DNA from 3 places in the Phytobacter cepae genome. Region 3 is predicted to be linked to each of the others. Evidence: predicted binding sites of a transcription regulator. Region 3 holds the regulator's gene; each other region holds the start of a gene.
What was found. The regulator PurR, encoded in region 3, represses purine synthesis genes. The targets are predictions, from matches to a motif close to CANGCAAACGTTTGCNTG.
Positions count from the first base shown of each region.

Region 1: glyA (serine hydroxymethyltransferase) is a predicted target of PurR. The motif match lies at 1,673-1,690, and genes of this name have one in related genera.
Region 2: purE (5-(carboxyamino)imidazole ribonucleotide mutase) is a predicted target of PurR. The motif match lies at 2,474-2,491, and genes of this name have one in related genera.

Region 1 covers NZ_CM135107.1:1,314,239-1,318,453, reverse strand. The annotation lists gene ACUY4Q_RS06170 (hypothetical protein) at 1-266, shown strand, start outside; gene glyA (serine hydroxymethyltransferase) at 307-1,560, opposite strand; gene hmpA (NO-inducible flavohemoprotein) at 1,874-3,064, shown strand; gene glnB (nitrogen regulatory protein P-II) at 3,535-3,873, opposite strand; gene glrR (two-component system response regulator GlrR) at 3,948-4,215, opposite strand, start outside.
Region 2 covers NZ_CM135107.1:3,881,109-3,885,323, forward strand. The annotation lists gene cysS (cysteine--tRNA ligase) at 1-1,005, opposite strand, end outside; gene ppiB (peptidylprolyl isomerase B) at 1,179-1,673, shown strand; gene lpxH (UDP-2,3-diacylglucosamine diphosphatase) at 1,676-2,398, shown strand; gene purE (5-(carboxyamino)imidazole ribonucleotide mutase) at 2,565-3,074, shown strand; gene purK (5-(carboxyamino)imidazole ribonucleotide synthase) at 3,071-4,138, shown strand.
Region 3 covers NZ_CM135107.1:2,910,965-2,915,179, reverse strand. The annotation lists gene punC (purine nucleoside transporter PunC) at 1-589, opposite strand, end outside; gene punR (DNA-binding transcriptional activator PunR) at 704-1,615, shown strand; gene purR (HTH-type transcriptional repressor PurR) at 1,635-2,660, opposite strand; gene cydH (cytochrome bd-I oxidase subunit CydH) at 2,959-3,048, shown strand; gene ACUY4Q_RS13570 (MFS transporter) at 3,219-4,215, shown strand, end outside.

The sequences.
Region 1 (4,215 bases), 1.6 Mb from region 3:
GCAGGGATACGAAGCTTGAGTATCTGTACATTCTCTCATTTCAGTTGTGCTGGTTTGCGTTTTATTTGTGGGTGCCTTACACCAGCGATTACTCCTTTATTATTTTTTTGTTTTTTATTCTCCCTGTCGCGTCCAGTAACGCCCGTTGCATACGCTACTGCGGCTACTCGCGGGCACTCTGCCTGCTCTGGATCCTTGCACCTTATGTGCTGATGTTCCTGCCTTTCATCCTCAAAAAACGGCAAGTGACGCCACAAACGCCATAAAAAAAGCCCGCTTAGCGGGCTTTTTCATCACGGCTGATGCTTACGCATAAACCGGGAAACGTGCACAGATGTCCAGCACTTTGCCTTTGACACGCTCAATAACCGATTCGTCATTGATGTTGTCCAGAATATCGCACATCCAGCCAGCCAGCTCTTTCACTTCCGCTTCTTTGAAGCCACGGCGAGTGACAGCCGGAGAGCCGATACGGATACCGGAGGTCACAAACGGGCTCTTCGGATCGTTCGGCACGCTGTTTTTGTTGACGGTAATGTTAGCGCGACCCAGGGCTGCATCGGCTTCTTTACCGGTCAGGTTTTTATCCACCAGATCCAGCAGGAACAGGTGGTTTTCCGTGCCGCCGGAAACCACTTTGTAACCGCGGTTCAGGAACACGTCGACCATCGCTTTGGCGTTTTTCGCTACCTGCTGCTGGTAAACTTTGAACTCTGGCTCCATCGCTTCTTTCAGCGCCACGGCTTTCGCCGCGATCACGTGCATCAGCGGGCCGCCCTGCGCACTTGGGAACACGGCAGAGTTCAGTTTTTTGTACAGCTCTTCGTCGCCGCCCTTCGCCAGGATCAGGCCACCGCGTGGACCCGCCAGGGTTTTGTGGGTAGTGGTGGTCACAACGTGAGCGTGTGGCACCGGGTTCGGGTAAACGTCTGCGGCAATCAGACCGGCAACGTGGGCCATGTCGACGAACAGGTATGCACCGATGCTGTCAGCGATTTCACGCATTTTTGCCCAGTCAACCACGCCAGAGTAAGCAGAGAAACCACCGATGATCATCTTCGGTTTGTGTTCTTTAGCCTGCTTCGCCATGTCTTCGTAGTCAATTTTACCGGACTCATCGATGCCGTAAGGAATGATGTTGTACAGTTTGCCGGAGAAGTTAACCGGGGAGCCGTGAGTCAGGTGACCACCCTGCGCCAGGTTCATACCCAGCACGGTATCGCCCGGCTGGAGCAGCGCGGTGTAGACCGCGAAGTTAGCCTGAGAGCCGGAGTGCGGCTGCACGTTGGCGTAGTCTGCGCCAAACAGCGCTTTGGCACGATCGATAGCCAACTGCTCAACCACATCAACGTATTCACAGCCGCCGTAGTAACGCTTGCCTGGGTAGCCTTCGGCATATTTGTTGGTCAGCTGAGAACCCTGAGCCTGCATTACACGCGGGCTGGTGTAGTTTTCGGAGGCGATCAGTTCAATGTGTTCTTCCTGACGTACTTTTTCTTGCTCCATAGCCTGCCATAAATCGGCATCATAATCGGCAATGTTCATTTCACGCTTTAACATCCGCTTCTCCTGCTCAGCTAACAATCAATACGCTTAAATTGAGGCCCGTTTTAGGGAACGGCTCACAGTATAACTGAATCAAATCTTGATAACAGGTCTTGACAACGCTTTTTACGCAAACGATTGGCTGCCCGTCATACAAGGGTTTGAGAGACAACAGGCTTTCACCTGATGATGGAATTCTTTTCATCTGGATAGTGCAACTTTTTCACATTCAACGCAGGAAGAGGAGTAACCCTGCCTTTACAAGGGACGGGATTAAATTATAAGATGCATTTGAAATACATCTTTAAGAGATTATAAGGAAGCAATTATGCTCGACGCCCAAACCATCGCCACCGTGAAAGCCACCATTCCCCTGCTGCTGGAAACCGGTCCCAGACTGACTGCCCATTTCTATGACCGCATGTTTACCCATAATCCAGAGCTCAAAGATATTTTTAATATGAGCAATCAGCGTAATGGCGATCAGCGCGAAGCCCTGTTCAATGCTATCGCTGCCTACGCCAGCAATCTGGATAACCTCGCTGCCCTGCTTCCGGCAGTGGAAAAAATTGCCCAGAAGCACACCAGCTTCCAGATAAAACCCGAGCAGTACAACATTGTGGGTGAGCATCTGCTGGCAACGCTGGATGAAATGTTCAGTCCGGGTAACGAGGTACTGGAGGCATGGGGTAAAGCCTACGGCGTGCTGGCAGGCGTATTCGTCCAACGCGAAGCGCAGCTGTACCACGAAAATGCGGAAAAAACAGGTGGCTGGGAAGGAACACGGGCGTTTCGTCTGGTCGCTAAGAAACCACAAAGCGCGCTTATCACCAGCTTTGAATTTGCGCCGGTAGACGGCGGCAAGGTGGCGGACTATCAGCCTGGGCAGTATCTGGGTATCTGGCTGAAACCTGAGGCCTTTGAATATCAGGAAATTCGCCAGTATTCATTAACCCGCGCCGCTAACGGCGAGCGCTATCGCATCGCGGTTAAACGCGAGGAAGGCGGACAGGTTTCAACCTGGCTGCATCAGCATGCCCGCGAAGGAGATATTGTGCACCTTGCTGCCCCAGCCGGTGATTTCTTCCTCACGGTTGAACCTGGAACGCCTGTTACGCTGATTTCCGCCGGTGTGGGTCAGACGCCAATGCTAGCAATGCTCGACACCCTGGCGCAGGCAAAACATCAGGCGCAGGTGAACTGGTTCCATGCGGCAGAAAATGGCGCGGTGCATGCGTTTGCGGATGAAGTGGCCGCACACGGCAGCGCCCTGCCGCGCTTTACCTCACACGTCTGGTATCGCGAGCCTGCCGCTGAAGATAAAGCAACTGCACGGTTTAGTCATGAAGGTCTGATGGATTTAAGCCAGTTTGAAGGCGCATTCAGCGACCCGGAAATGCAGTTCTATCTCTGCGGCCCGGTGGCGTTTATGCAGTTCGCCGCGAAGCAACTGGTCGGGCTGGGGATTAAACCTGAAAACATTCATTACGAATGTTTTGGTCCGCACAAAGTGCTGTAAAGCAGGAAGCCCCTCACCCACCGGGCTGAGGAATCCCCAGTAATATGACGTTTTGCAGCGATAACACTGCGCCATGAGAACACAACAGTTAAAGCGATGACTGAGTCCGGCTGAAAATCGACGAAGCGTATCCGTAAGGCCGGGGCGACGCGCAGGGATGCGCGGCGAGGGCGACTTTACACGGACGTTACCTTCGCCCGTCCCCGATAAGCCTGAAGGAAGGCGCTAAGTGAACCGCGCCAGCGGCGATTTTCCTGGCCGGGAGCCCGGGTCGCCAGGGCGGTGGCGGTGAACCGCCCTGGCACGTTCACGGGTTCTGGCACTTTAGAAAAGCAAGGAACATAAGGTGAACGGGATGGCCACTAGAGCCGCATGTTTCCCCTCACCCTAACCCCAAAGGGGCGGGGGAACTGTCCGTGCTCGTATTATTTTATGGGGAGCCCCTCACCCACCGGGCGAGGGGCCGATAATCAGATTGCCGCGTCATCCTCTTCGCCGGTACGGATACGTACCACGCGGGCAACATCAAAGACGAAAATCTTGCCGTCGCCAATTTTTCCGGTCTGCGCGGTGCGGATAATGGTATCCACACAGGTGTCGACGATATCGTCGGTCACCACAATTTCAATTTTCACTTTCGGCAGAAAATCCACCATGTATTCCGCGCCGCGATAGAGCTCGGTATGGCCTTTCTGGCGACCAAACCCTTTGACTTCCGTTACCGTCATCCCGGTGATGCCAACTTCGGCTAGCGCTTCACGCACGTCATCCAGTTTGAAAGGTTTAATAATCGCATCAATCTTTTTCATGGTGGGTCCTTATACACGCTTGCCAGTATTCGTCATCGTAATCGGTTGCTCACACTACCATATCCGCCAGGCCATTACTCTTTAAAGTCGTTAGCATCCAGCTCATGGCGCGACAGCAATTTGTAAAATTCCGTGCGGTTGCGCCCTGCCATTCTTGCTGCATGGGTGACGTTACCTTTGGTAATTTGCAGCAGCTTGCGCAGGTAGTTCAGTTCAAACTGGTTTCGCGCTTCAACGAAGGTCGGTAAAGCGGTGTTTTCCCCTTCCAGCGCTTGTTCCACCAGCGCATCGCTGATGACCGGCGACGAGGTGAGCGCCACACACTGCTCAATGACGTTCACC
Region 2 (4,215 bases), 970 kb from region 3:
GCCACCTGCCGCGGCGACCGAAGTGTCAGTCCCACGCAGTGCGGTGTACAGACGCTCCAGCGCGGAGCGTGCCTGCTTGAGGTTCTCTTCGCTGTAGTTCAACTGGCTGCGATAGTGGCCCGACATCAGGAAGTAACGAATCGTCTCGGCGTCGTAATACTTAAGCACGTCGCGCACGGTAAAAAAGTTGCCCAGCGATTTGGACATTTTCTCACGGTCGATCATGACCATGCCGGAATGCATCCAGTAATTGACGTATTCCCCGTCATGCGCACAGGTCGACTGGGCGATTTCGTTTTCATGGTGCGGGAACATCAGATCGGAACCGCCGCCATGAATATCAAAATGGTTGCCCAGCTGCTTGCAGTTCATGGCGGAACATTCAATGTGCCAGCCCGGACGACCTTCACCCCACGGCGACGGCCAGCTTGGCTCTCCGGCTTTGGACATCTTCCAGAGTACGAAGTCCATCGGGTTACGTTTTACATCCACCACGTCAACGCGGGCGCCGGCCTGCAGTTGATCGAGATCCTGACGCGACAGTTGACCGTAGTTCGGATCCGTCGGCACGGAGAACATCACATCACCGTTATCCGCAACATACGCATGCCCACGGGCGATCAGTTGCTCGGTAATTTCGATAATTTCATGAATGTGGTGGGTTGCGCGCGGTTCAAGATCCGGGCGGAGAATGTTAAGTGCATCAAAATCTTTGTGCATTTCAGCAATCATGCGATCGACCAGGGTCACAAAGTTTTCGTCGTTCTCATTAGCACGTTTGATGATTTTGTCGTCAATATCGGTAATGTTGCGCACGTACTTCAGCTTATAACCGATAAAACGCAGATAGCGGGCAACAACGTCAAACGCGACGAAGGTACGGCCATGGCCGATATGACAGAGATCGTAAACCGTAATGCCACACACGTACATGCCGACTTCCCCGGCATGGATAGGTTTGAATTCCTCTTTTTGGCGCGTTAGTGTATTAAAAATTTTTAACATCGAAGATTCCATGTAGACGTGTGTGAACAGTTTGTTCCGTATGATACCCATAATTCGTAACGGAAGCAGCACCGATTGCAAGGTGATCCCACCTCCCGGTTATGCTATAACAAGCGACTATCTCTGACCCCTGATGGGGTTTGCGCACCACACTATCGGAACAGGATGCAAAAATGGTTACTTTCCACACTAATCACGGCGATATCGTAATCAAAACATTTGATGATAAAGCGCCTGAAACAGTTAAAAACTTCCTGGACTACTGCAGCGAAGGTTTTTACAACAACACCATTTTCCACCGTGTTATTAACGGTTTTATGATTCAGGGCGGTGGCTTTGAGCCGGGCATGAATCAGAAAGAGACCAAAGACCAGATCAAAAACGAAGCCAACAACGGTTTGAAAAACACCCGTGGTACGCTGGCAATGGCCCGTACTCAGGCTCCGCACTCCGCTACCGCGCAGTTCTTCATCAACGTAGCAGACAACGACTTCCTGAACTTCTCCGGCGAAAGCCTGCAGGGTTGGGGCTACTGCGTCTTCGCAGAAGTGGTTGAAGGTATGGACGTGGTCGACAAAATCAAAGCGGTTGCGACCGGTCGCAGCGGCATGCACCAGGACGTTCCTAAAGAAGATGTTGTGATTGAAAGCGTGACCGTTAGCGCGTAATCGTGGCGACACTCTTTATCGCAGACCTTCATCTGCAAACAGAAGAACCGGCGATCACCGCCGGTTTTCTGCATTTTCTACACGGCGTTGCCCGCAAGGCGGACGCGCTCTATATTCTGGGCGATCTGTTTGAAGCGTGGATTGGCGACGACGACCCCACCCCGCTGCACCGGGAGATCGCCACCGCCATCAAAGCCGTGGTCGACAGCGGTGTCCCCTGCTATTTCATTCACGGAAATCGTGACTTCCTGCTCGGCAAACGCTTTGCCCGTGAAAGCGGTATGCAACTGCTGCCGGAAGAACAGTTGCTTGATCTTTATGGTCGCAAAGTGTTGATCATGCACGGCGACACGCTCTGTACCGACGATGCAGGCTATCAGGCATTCCGCGCTAAAGTGCACAAACCCTGGCTACAAAAGCTGTTCCTCGCGCTGCCGCTGTTTGTTCGCCAGCGTATCGCCGCCAAAATGCGCGCCAGCAGCAAAGCGGCCAATACGCATAAGTCAGTTGCAATCATGGACGTCAATCCCGATGCGGTAGCGGCTACCATGGGCAAACACCATGTGCAGTGTCTGATCCACGGTCATACCCATCGCCCGGACGTTCACGAACTCCTTGTTGATGGCAAACCCGCCATCCGCGTCGTACTCGGTGCCTGGCACACACAAGGCTCTATGGTTCGCGTCACCGCTGACGACGTCGAACTCAGCCACTTCCCCTTCTGAGGTAGCGCCTCTCCCGCGTCTGCGCGCGCAGGAGAGACGTCTGTTAAGTTCGCAACCATAGCCTGTATTCATCACTACGCAACCGTTTTCCTTGCGGTTTTTCCGTGTTATTCTTTGTGCCCTCAAAAGCTGTCCGTCGTCACCTCCACAGGAGTTTTCTAAACGCATGTCTTCTGCTAACCAACCGGCGCGTATCGCCATTGTCATGGGGTCGAAAAGCGATTGGGCGACCATGCAGTTCGCCACCGAAATCCTCGATACCCTGAATGTCCCGCACCATGTTGAAGTCATCTCCGCACACCGCACTCCCGATAAGCTGTTCACCTTCGCCGAAAGCGCGGAAGAGAACGGTTTTCAGGTGATCATCGCCGGTGCGGGCGGCGCGGCGCATCTGCCGGGCATGATTGCAGCGAAAACACTGGTGCCAGTGCTGGGTGTACCGGTACAAAGCGCAGCCTTAAGTGGTGTCGACAGCCTTTACTCCATCGTTCAGATGCCGCGTGGTATTCCGGTCGGCACGCTGGCGATTGGCAAAGCGGGTGCAGCGAACGCCGCCCTGCTGGCCGCACAAATCCTCGCGCAGCATGACGCCGAACTGCATCAGCGTCTGACTGAATTCCGCCGTACGCAGACCGACGAGGTGCTGGAGAATCCAGACCCACGGGGTGCTGCATGAAACAGGTTTGCATCTTAGGTAACGGTCAACTGGGCCGTATGCTGCGCCAGGCGGGCGAGCCGCTGAGCATTGCCGTCTGGCCCGTCGGGCTGGATGCCGACCCGGAAGCCGTGCCGTTTGCCCAAAGCGTTATCACTGCCGAAATTGAACGCTGGCCGGAAACCGCGCTAACGCGTGAACTGGCGCGTCATCCGGCGTTTGTGAACCGTGACGTCTTCCCGATCATTGCGGACCGTCTGACGCAAAAGCAGCTTTTCGACAAACTCGGCCTTGCCACTGCGCCCTGGCAGCTACTGGCAGATAAAAGCGAGTGGTCGTCCGTCTTCGATACCCTCGGCGAACTGGCGATTGTGAAACGCCGCGTTGGCGGTTATGACGGTCGCGGTCAGTGGCGTCTGCGCGCGGGTGAAACCGATCAGCTACCGGATGACTGCTACGGCGAATGTATCGTTGAGCAGGGGATTAACTTCTCTGGCGAAGTTTCGCTGGTGGGCGCTCGTGGGCACGACGGCACGACGGTGTTTTATCCACTGACCCATAACCTGCACCAGGACGGTATTCTGCGCACCAGCGTGGTCTTCCCGAAACCCAATACAGAGCAGCAGAAGCAAGCCGAAAGCATGCTGACGGCCATCATGAATGCGCTGAACTACGTTGGCGTGATGGCGATGGAGTGCTTTATTACTCCGGCAGGCCTGCTGATTAACGAACTGGCGCCACGCGTCCACAACAGCGGCCACTGGACGCAGAACGGCGCCTCCATCAGCCAGTTTGAGCTGCACCTGCGCGCGGTGGTGGATTTACCCCTGCCACAGCCGGTGGTCAACAGCCCGTCGGTGATGATCAACCTGATTGGTAGCTGCCTGAACTATGACTGGCTGAAGCTGCCGCTGGTGCATCTGCACTGGTACGACAAAGAGGTGCGTCCGGGTCGTAAGGTGGGTCACCTGAACCTGAATGATGACGACAACGGCCGCCTGAGCGCCACTCTGGAAGCGCTGGTCCCGCTGCTGCCACCGGAGTATGCGAGCGGCATTGCCTGGGCACAGGCGAAGCTGGTTTAAGGTTTACTTCTCGCTCACCCTTTTCCCAAAGGCTGAGCGATCCCCACAAATAAATGCGAGCACGGACAGTTCCCTCG
Region 3 (4,215 bases):
GAAAGGTCACCGGCTGCGCGTCCGGGGCCGGTTTACGCGGCATAGCGCGCAGACGCAGCGCCGGCAGCATGAGCACCACCGTAATGGCGAAGAGGGTCGCAAAAATGGCCTGCCAGGAAAAATGGGCGAGGATCCAACTGCCAAGCAGTGGCGCGAGGGCGGGAGACAATCCAACCAGCGGCATGATAGTGGCAAAAATACGGTTAGTCCGTTGTGCCGGGTAGTGGTCGGTAACCAGCGCCTGCCAGGTGACGGCGGCCGCACAAACGCCCACGGCCTGAATAAAGCGCAAAACCAGCAGCCAGCGGGCATCCTCTACCCAGATCATTCCCAGGCAGCCGAGGGCAAAGATGGCCAGGCCACTTAACAGTACCGGCTTACGCCCATAGCGATCGGACAAGGGCCCCCAAACCAGCTGCGCGACAGCAAATCCGGCAAGGAAGAGGCTCAGCGTCGCGCTGACCACGGCGGCAGAAGTGTGCAAATCTTGCTGAATATTGGCGAAGGCAGGGAGGTACATGTCCGTTGCGAGGAAGCCGAGTACGCTTAATCCCGCCAGCCAGACTAAAAATCCTTTTCCTGGTTGCATGGTAAAAATCTCTTTCTTGTGCAGGTAAACAGGGAAACAGAGTCTAGGGAGTGTAACTTCGGTTGTGAACCGCTAATATTTGCGAATGGGTTTCAAAATTTTTGCAGGCAAAATATGTGGTCAGAATATTCTCTTGAAGTCGTCGACGCAGTGGCTCGCAATGGTAGCTTTAGCGCGGCCGCGCAGGAGCTGCATCGTGTGCCCTCTGCGGTCAGTTATACGGTGCGCCAACTGGAAGAGTGGCTCGCCGTTGCGCTTTTTGAACGTCGTCATCGCGATGTAGAACTCACCCCCGCCGGGGTGCTGTTTTTAAAAGAAGGGCGCTCTGTTATCAAAAAAATGCAGATCACCCGCCAGCAATGTCAACAAATTGCCAATGGCTGGCGTGGTCAACTGGCCATTGCTGTCGACAATATCGTCAAGCCTGAACGAACCCGGCAGATGATTGTTGATTTCTATCGCCATTTTAGCGATGTCGAACTGTTGGTGTTCCAGGAAGTATTTAACGGCGTTTGGGACGCATTGGCAGATGGCCGCGTGGAACTGGCCATCGGGGCGACGCAGGCGATACCCGTCGGGGGGCGCTATACCTTTCGGGATATGGGCATGCTGAGCTGGAAATGTGTAGTGGCGAGTCATCACCCGCTGGCCGGGATGAAGGCACCTCTCAGTGACGATACCTTGCGCAACTGGCCTTCGCTGGTGCGTGAAGATACCTCACGCTCTCTGCCGAAACGCATAACCTGGCTGCTGGATAACCAGAAACGGGTTGTGGCCCCGGATTGGGAATCGTCCGCCGCCTGCCTCTCTGCGGGATTGTGTGTTGGCATGGTGCCGGCACATTTTGCGCGCCCCTGGCTGGACAAAGGAGAGTGGGTGGCGCTGGAGCTTGAAAATCCTTTCCCGGACGCGGCCTGTTGCCTGACCTGGCAGCAAAACGAAGCTTCACCGGCGTTAAACTGGCTGCTGAGTTATTTGGGGGATAGTGAAACGCTGAATCGGGAGTGGTTGTGGGAGCAGGATTGACCCGCTCCCCTTGCAGAGATTAACGGCGATAATCGCGGAATGGACCATCCGCCACCGAACGACGCTCGATCAGTCGCGGATGGACTTCAATAGACTGGGAGACCTCACGTTTGTTAACGATACGGTCGAGCAGCATATTGAATGCCGTTTCACCCAGCGAATCCTTTGGCTGATGGATAGTGGTCAGCGACGGGGTAAAGTAGCGTGAGTTGCGCACGTTATCGTAACCGATCACCGAAATATCCTGTGGCACACGCAGGCCCATTTCGTCTGCTGCACAGAGGGCGCCCATCGCCATGATATCGCCACCGCAGAAAACAGCGGTGGGGCGGGATGGCTGGGTGAGAATTTGTTGCATGGCGCGATAACCGGACTCCGGTTCGAAATCGCCCTGAACAATCCAGTTTTCCGCTACGCTGATATGCGCTTCTTCCATCGCTTTCATAAAGCCAGCCAGTCGGCCTGCACCGGTATTACGCTCAAGCGGTCCTGGGATGACGCCAATGTCACGATGACCGCGTTCGACCAGATAACGCCCGGCCATGTAGCCGCCTTCAAACGCATTATCGATGACGGTGTCGGTAAAATCGGCTTTAGCTTCACCCCAGTCCATGACCACCATCGGAATATGGCGGTACTCGCCAAGCATAGTCAGCAGGGATTCCGGGTACTCTGAACACATCACCAGTAAACCATCAACGCGCTTTTGCGCCATCATCGACAGGTAGGCGCCTTGTTTTTCAAAATTGTTCCAGGCGTTACCCAAAATGAGGGTATAGCCTTTCTGGAAACAGTTCTTCTCAACGGCTTCGATTATCTCGGCAAAATAGGCCGCTTCGCTGCTGGTGGCCAGCAAACCGATGGATTTTGTGTGATTCACCTTCAGGCTACGGGCGACGGCACTCGGCGAGTAGTGAAGCTCCTTAATGGCCGCCCACACAGCATTACGCGTCTCTTCAGCGACGAAACGGGTTTTGTTAATAACATGTGATACGGTTGTGGTGGAAACGTTTGCTCGCTTCGCTACGTCTTTGATCGTTGCCATCAGATGTCACTCCATGCCATATCATAAGCTCCTGAAAATGCTAAAGGTAAACGTTTGCCTGCCTTCACCCTTTCACCGCGCGATGTACTGTTTTACGCCGGGAAAAAGACATTGGACGTCAGGAGGGGAGTCAATGGCCGGTACGCTAATAAATTTAGCGTCGAATTTTGTCTTATCTTGACCAAAAGGGGAAGCGCTAAAACGTATATCAATCTAAATCCTGCAAGATTTTTACGTTTATTTGTGCAAAAATGCGCTACCTCACTTTTTATGGGGTAATAGGAAAGGAGAAAAATTGATGAGCACCGACCTGAAGTTTTCTTTAGTGACGACTGTCATTGTGCTGGCCCTGATTGTTGCGGGTGCGATGACGGCGGCTCTGCACTGAGTTACCCCGAGGGAGAGTTCTCTCCCTCGCTGTTTTCTTCTTCTATTATCCCGAATTCAGCAATACTCTTTTCGCGTTTCACTCTCTTCTGTTTTTTGTGAACGCTGTCATACTTTTGACTTCTGTGACGGTGTCGGCCAACGACACGGCATTTCCGGAGTCAATAAATCATGAAAGTAAATTATCCACTGCTTGCCCTGGCGATAGGCGCTTTTGGCATCGGTACCACCGAGTTTTCCCCGATGGGACTGCTGCCCGTCATTGCACGGGGTGTCGATGTATCGATTCCGGCAGCGGGAATGCTGATCAGTGCCTATGCCATAGGTGTCATGGTGGGGGCCCCCCTTATGACGTTGCTGCTTTCCCATCGCGCGCGGCGTAATGCACTGATTTTTTTGATGGCAATCTTTACGCTTGGCAATGTGTTGTCCGCCATCTCGCCTGATTACACCACGCTCATGCTGTCGCGCATTATTACCAGTCTCAATCATGGCGCATTCTTTGGACTGGGTTCGGTGGTTGCCGCAAGCGTAGTGGCAAAAGAGAAGCAGGCCAGTGCGGTTGCCACCATGTTCATGGGGCTGACGATTGCTAATATCGGCGGGGTGCCGGCGGCGACATGGCTCGGTGAAACCATTGGCTGGCGGATGTCATTCCTTGCCACAGCGGGCCTTGGCATTATTGCGATAGTCAGCCTGTATCTCTCCTTGCCAAAAGGTAATGCCGGAGAGCGACCCGATGTACGTAAAGAACTCTCCGTACTGATGCGTCCGCAGGTGGTATCCGCTTTGATGACAACCGTACTGGGCGCCGGGGCGATGTTTACGCTTTATACCTATATCTCGCCTGTACTGCATGATATAGCCGACGCAGGACCCGCATTTATTACCGCAATGCTGGTGCTTATTGGCGTAGGGTTCTCTTTGGGGAATTATCTGGGTGGCAAGCTGGCTGACCGTTCCGTGACCGGAACCCTGAAAGGTTTCTTGCTGTTATTGATTGCCATCATGTTGGCGATCCCCTGGCTTGCACGCAGTGAAGTTGGCGCGGCGATCGGCATGGTTGTATGGGGTGCTGCCACCTTCGCGATTGTGCCGCCCCTACAGATGCGGGTTATGCGTGTCGCGCATGAAGCACCCGGTCTCTCTTCTTCAGTCAATATCGGCG